One region of the Enterococcus sp. AMC1086 genome, then DNA from elsewhere that is predicted to be linked to it. Evidence: a T-box and tRNA genes for the amino acid it is inferred to sense, from the RefSeq annotation. Region 1 holds a T-box; the other holds one or more tRNA genes.

Region 1 (3,432 bases):
TGGCACATCAATCGCTACAATCAAAAGCTGGAATAAGCTTTCTAGTGATATGATTTATGTAGGTCAAAAACTGATTGTGAAAAAAGGTTCCGGGAACACAAGCGGCGGTAGCACTGGTGGCAATACAGGTGGCTCAACTGGAAATACAGGTGGTTCAGGCAATGCAGGAACGTCAAATTCATACTACACAGTAAAATCAGGGGACTCGTTATGGGCAATCGCCAATGCAAACGGCATAAGTATTGCGAATCTGCGTCAATGGAATAATTTAAGTGGAGATATCATTTATCCAGGTCAAAAACTGATTGTGAAAAAAAGTTCAGGGAATACAGGCGGTTCAACCGGAAATCCAGGTGGTTCAGGCAATGCAGGAGCCTCAAATTCTTACTATACGGTAAAATCGGGGGACTCATTATGGGTAATCGCCAATGCAAACGGCATAAGTATTGCGAATCTGCGCCAATGGAATAATTTAAATGGAGATATCATTTATCCGGGTCAAAAACTGATTGTAAAAAAAGGATCAAATGCTAGCGGAGGGAACTCAAGTGCTGGTAACAGTGGTTCAACAGGAAATACGGGTGGTTCAAATAATACTGGAACAGCTACTGGGCACTACACTGTAAAATCAGGAGATTCTCTGTGGGTAATTGCTAATGCAAATGGCATAAGTATTGCTAACCTGCGCCAGTGGAACAATTTAAGCGGGGACATCATTTATCCAGGTCAACGTTTAGTTGTGAAGAAAGGTCAGGGAGGATCAGCTAGTTCATCAGGGAATCAAGGAGGTAGTCAATCAGCAAGTTCATACACTGTAAAAAGTGGAGATACTTTATGGGGACTTTCTCAAAAATATGGAACAAGCGTCCAAAGAATCAAACAATTGAACAGTTTATCTAGCGATACAATTTATATCGGTCAAAAATTGAAAGTTAAATAAAACAATTGAAATTGATGGGAATCTTTGGTAGTATAATAGCACATGACAGATATACAAACAGTGAAAAGGAATAGTAGAAAGAACCATGTTTTAGAGAGCGTATGGTTGGTGAAAATACGTGCAGAAGCTTTCGAACTCGCCTTTGAGTTATTTTACTGAACGAATAAAGGAATTCTCTTTGCATTTATTTGATGAAGATGAGTGACAGTTAATAATTAGATGATCTTCTGAACTTTACTAAGTAAAATCGGTGGCGGCCGTTACAACGTTGAGGCTTGTAGTTATACAAGTAAATTTAGGTGGTACCACGTTGTCGATTGCACGTCCTATAGGAACTTTTTCCTGTAGGACTTTTTTTTGTTCATCACGTCACTTTGCTTTGATCTCATCAATTTCTAAGAACTGAAGTACTGTGATCAGCTATGCCACAGCAAAAGCTGAATAATACTTGTCGACCAGAAGGAAAGAAGTTACCTTACTATTGAAACCATTCAAAAGTAAGGAATGACTCTAAGAAAAATGCAAGACAAACAATATCAATAATAAGTTTTTTAAATAGGAGGAAAAAAACGTGAGTTACGATCACAAACAAATTGAGAAAAAATGGCAAAAATATTGGGCAAAGCACAATAGTTTTACAACACACGATGATTCAAATAAAGAAAAATTTTATGCCTTGGATATGTTCCCTTACCCATCAGGACAAGGTCTGCACGTAGGTCATCCAGAAGGGTACACAGCAACAGATATTTTGTCTCGAATGAAAAGAAGTCAAGGATATAGTGTACTGCATCCGATGGGGTGGGACGCATTTGGATTACCAGCTGAACAATACGCGTTAGATACTGGAAATGATCCAGCAGAATTTACGAAAAAAAATATCGAAACATTTAAACGTCAAATCAATTCGTTAGGTTTCAGTTATGATTGGAATCGTGAGATCAATACAACAGATCCAGAATATTATAAATGGACTCAATGGATTTTTACAAAATTATATGAACATGGCTTAGCATATGAAGCAGAAGTGGCAGTCAACTGGGTACCAGAACTTGGCACAGTGATTTCAAATGAAGAAGTTATTGATGGAAAAAGTGAACGTGGTGGCTATGATGTTGTCAGAAAACCGATGCGTCAATGGATGCTGAAAATTACGGCTTATGCAGATCGTTTACTGGATGATCTAGATTTAGTTGATTGGCCGGAGAGTATCAAAGATATGCAGCGTAACTGGATTGGACGTTCTGAAGGAGCGAACGTTACATTTAAAGTAGCAGGATCAAAAGACGAATTTACGGTATTCACGACTCGTCCAGATACATTATTTGGGGCAACATACACAGTTTTAGCACCTGAATTAGAGTTGGTGAAAAATATTACTACGCCAGAGCAAAAAAATGCTGTAGAAGCTTATATCGATGCGGCTTCAAAAAAATCAGATTTAAATCGGACAGATTTAGCCAAAGAAAAAACAGGTGTCTTTACTGGGGCTTACGCGGTAAATCCGGTAAATGGCGCTGAAATCCCGATCTGGATTTCAGATTATGTACTGGCGTCTTATGGAACCGGGGCAATTATGGCTGTTCCTGCTCATGATGAGCGTGACTATGAATTCGCTAAAGCATTCAATATTGAGATTATTCCAGTATTAGAAGGTGGAAATGTTGAAAAAGAAGCGTTTACAGGTGATGGAGTACACATCAATTCTGAATTTTTAGATGGTTTAAATAAGGAAGAAGCAATCACTAAAATAAATGAATGGCTAGAAGAAAACAAAGTAGGAAAAAAAGAAGTTAGTTATCGCTTGCGTGACTGGTTATTTTCTCGTCAACGATACTGGGGTGAGCCAATTCCTGTGATCCATTGGGAAGATGGATCAACAACGACAGTTCCAGAAGCTGAATTACCATTAAGATTGCCAAAAACAGATGATATCAAACCAAGTGGAACGGGTGAATCACCACTTGCAAATATTACTGATTGGATCAATGTAGTCGATCCTGAAACCGGCAAAAAAGGCAAACGTGAAACAAATACTATGCCGCAATGGGCAGGAAGTTCATGGTACCATTTACGTTATATTGACCCTCATAACAAAAATGAAATTGCCAATTATGAAAAGCTGGAACGCTGGCTACCAGTAGATATTTATATTGGTGGAGCCGAACACGCTGTACTCCATTTGCTTTATGCGCGTTTCTGGCATAAATTCTTATACGATATCGGTGTTGTTCCAACAAAGGAACCCTATCAAAAATTGTATAATCAAGGAATGATCTTAGGTCAAAGTTTCCGCGATGGCCGTGGTGTACTAGTTCCAACAAATATGGTCGAAAAACGTGATGGAGTCTGGATCAATCGTGAAACAGGTGAAGAGCTGGAAGAAGCACCAGCTAAAATGAGTAAATCATTGAAAAATGTTGTAAATCCTGACGATGTTATTGAAAAATATGGTGCTGATACATTAAGAATGTATGAAATGTTTATGGGGC
Region 2 (3,432 bases), 830 kb from region 1:
ATGTTCTTTTGAATCTCACGATTCTTGTCACTCTTCGCTTTTGTACACTGGCTTCGAAGAGGACAATTCGAGCAGTCTTCACATTCATACCGTTTTAAATAACGTTTAAAGCCATATTTATCTGTACGAATAGAATAGTTTCGAAAATTCATTTTTCGTCCGTTTGGACAAAGAAACGTATCCTCTAATTCTTGGTACGGCCAGTTTGCTGGAAGGAACGGATTTTGTTTAAACTTTTTCTTCTGTTCTTTATGGTACATGGCATAAGTGATGAGTGGTGTTCGCTCGTGATCCTCTAAAACCGCTTGATAGTTTTCTTCTCCTCCATAGCCGGCATCTGCGACAATATAGTTTGGCAGATCAAAGAAACACTCTTTTAAAGTGGTTAAAAAAGGGCGCAATGTTCGTGTATCTGTTGGATTTGAGAAAAGATCATAGCCTAAAATATACTGACTGTTCGTGGCGATTTGAAGATTATAACCTGCTTTCAACTGACCATTTTTCATATGATCATCTTTCATGCGCATAAAAGTGGCATCTGGATCTGTTCTAGAATAGCTGTTTCGTTGTCCTAAAATCTGTCTATGTTTTTGATAAGCGAGTTTTCGCTCTTTAAAGTCTTTGAAAAGTTTCCTTAATTTTTTTGGAACTTTTCGTTTAGAACGAATTGATTTGCGCGTAATTCCATCCTTTGCTTGTTCGATTTTATCTGTAAACTTTTCGACAACATGCGCGAGATTTTCTTCAATCTTGCCTAATTCAGTGACAGATAATTCTTTTTCGGACTCGCGCTCAATTTCAGGAATAATTGTATTTTTCAATAGTTCATCATAAAGAAAGGTTGATTTTTCGGTGAGTTTTTTGTCAAAGTTATCAATGGATTTTCTCCAAACAAAGGTATATTTATTTGCGTTGGCTTCAATCTTTGTGCCATCGATAAAAATAGCTTCTTCATCGATTAATTGTTCCTTGACTAATTGACTACGGAATTGGACGAAGCACTCCCGAAGGAGTGCGTTCACTAAGGGATTCACACGGAAACGATTGATCGTTCGATAGCTAGGCTGATAACTTTGAGTGAGCCACATCATCCGGATACTATCTTTCGTTAGAGCTTCAATCTTTCGACCAGAAAACACGGATTGTGTATAGGCACATAAAATCATCTTCATCATCATTTTTGGATGATAAGAAGAAGGGCCCATTTGATGATGAAAAGGAAGAAAACGTGCCTCGGGGATACTTTCCACTAATTGATCAATAACAAATGCGATATCATTTTTTTCTAACTGAAAACTAAAATCTAGAGGAAGAATGACTTGATTTGTGGTATAATTTTTAAACATAAGAACACCTCACTAATTTATTTGAGTAGTTACTTTTATTTTAGCAAAGGTGTTCTTATTTTTGTACAAAAAAATAATCCAGATGCCAATTAAGTTGATTGGTATCTGGATTTTTCGTTAGGACTTATGTCCCAAGCTCACTGAACTATGCGGCCAAGAAGACTCGAACTTCCACGGGGTTGCCCCCACCAGCCCCTCAAGCTGGCGCGTCTGCCATTCCGCCATGACCGCATTTTATAACTAAGTATCTACTTTCTAAATCTATGATAAAATACGCTCAAGTTTTTGTCAATCTTTCAAGAAAAATTCAATATTTTACTTTTACCATAAACGAATATCATCTTTTTTGCCTATAATCATATACCTGACACAGCGCTTCATACGATCGATCCACTTTTTCAGGTATTTCAATTGCGCCAATATAATTGCTTCCCTCAGGTCCATAACCGTTCTCATCATTTCTAAGCCGTGGAATTTCACCTAAAACTAACGAAAGAAAATAATCTCTGCTCCACAATCCATTAAGTCTATCTTCTTCAAAAATGATTTCTTCATTAACAGCTTTGACATATGGAACAATCGGAACATAATTTGTAAAAACAGCAGTTGTTTGTTGCCATTCTTTTTCAAAAGTTGCTTTGATTCTTCTTTGTAAAATAGGATCTTCCAGTAATAAAACTTTTTTTGGATTTAAGCCTATAGATTTCACTTTATTTAATGAAAACAGTGCATTTTCACCAGAATTAGTGGAGGTACTCTCGGTTAAAAAGAAAGTCTCATCTAAGTTATACTTTTGCTTGAAATACTCTAAATACATTTCCGTTTCACTTACATCATTAACCTTGATACCCATATTTTTAAAATTTTTCTGTAAAAATGGTGTTGCATGCCCAATACCGCCAACTAGCATAAATAAAGGTGCTGTTTTATTTTCAAATAATTGAACTAGTTCATCAGCTAGATATGGAAGACTATTGCCAGCTAGGATCGCAAGATCATATTCTCCAGCTATTGGTTCTTTTGCAGATAAATAGTTAATGACGGTGTTCCAATGTTGAATCATCTCTACTCTCCGTTCTGCTAATCTTATTATAATACCGTCTTTTCTATTTTTTGAAAAGACGGCATAATGTTACTTTATAGCTATAATTCTATTAGTTTTCCATGGCACTTTCCGCAAACATAGCGTTGCGTATTGACTCTTCGTTTTCGTAAAATCAATGTTTGGCATTTTTCGCACTGGTATTGATGGTAGGACTGTGGCTTTTGCTCCACTAATGGACGAACATAGCGACTTCCACCGGTTTGCTTCAGTAACGATTTAAATTCAGGATCTTTGTGTTGATAGCCTTTGCCTTCTAAATGAAGATGATAATGGCATAATTCATGTTTGATTACATTGATTAATTCTGATTCCCCATAAAATTCAAATACTTTTGGATTAAAATCAATCTCATGTGAGCTTAAATGATAACGGCCTCCAGTTGTTCTCAAACGACGATTAAAAAAGGCCTTATGCTGAAACTTTTTACCAAATGAAGCCAAAGAAATCTCTTCGACCATTGTTTGCAATTGATCATCTGTCAATTCTTGCTTTGTTGATTGCCTTTCTTTAGAAAAACGACTCAAGGCTATTCTTTCCTTTCAGCTTGTGGCAACATCGTTAAGCTGATGCGCCCTTTCTTCGTGTCTACATCTTCCACCCATACAGTCACTACGTCTCCAACTGCAACAATATCGGTAGGGTGTTTAACAAATTTTGTGCTCAGTTTTGAAATATGCACTAAGCCATCTTGCTTCACACCAATATCAACAAAAGCGCCAAAATCAATTACATTACGAACCGTCCCTTGTAGCTCCATTCCAGATTTAAGATCTTCCATAGATAAGACATCTTTTCTTAAAAGAGGAGCCGGCATTTCATCACGCATGTCTCTTCCCGGTTGAACTAAAGCAGCTACTATATCTTTTAAGGTCTCACTACCGACAGCCAATTCAGTCTCTAATGCCGTTAAAGATAACCCCTTAATGCGTTGTGCAGCATCTGGTGTTCCAAGGTCTGCTAATTTCACGTCAGCTTTTTCTA

The links. The T-box of region 1 lies ahead of leuS (leucine--tRNA ligase). A T-box ahead of a tRNA ligase gene usually reads a tRNA of that ligase, here a tRNA-Leu.
Region 2: it encodes a tRNA-Leu, which carries the amino acid that the T-box ahead of leuS (leucine--tRNA ligase) is inferred to sense. The anticodon was not compared.

What each region holds. Positions count from the first base shown of each region.
Region 1 is NZ_CM177100.1:2,814,853-2,818,284, reverse strand. It holds gene AC4BC4_RS13245 (muramidase family protein) at 1-940, shown strand, start outside; T-box leader at 992-1,272, shown strand; gene leuS (leucine--tRNA ligase) at 1,512-3,432, shown strand, end outside.
Region 2 is NZ_CM177100.1:1,989,239-1,992,670, forward strand. It holds gene AC4BC4_RS09400 (IS1182 family transposase) at 1-1,346, opposite strand, end outside; tRNA gene AC4BC4_RS09405 (tRNA-Leu) at 1,495-1,577, opposite strand; gene AC4BC4_RS09410 (YdcF family protein) at 1,684-2,409, opposite strand; gene AC4BC4_RS09415 (SprT family protein) at 2,490-2,975, opposite strand; gene AC4BC4_RS09420 (Tex family protein) at 2,978-3,432, opposite strand, start outside.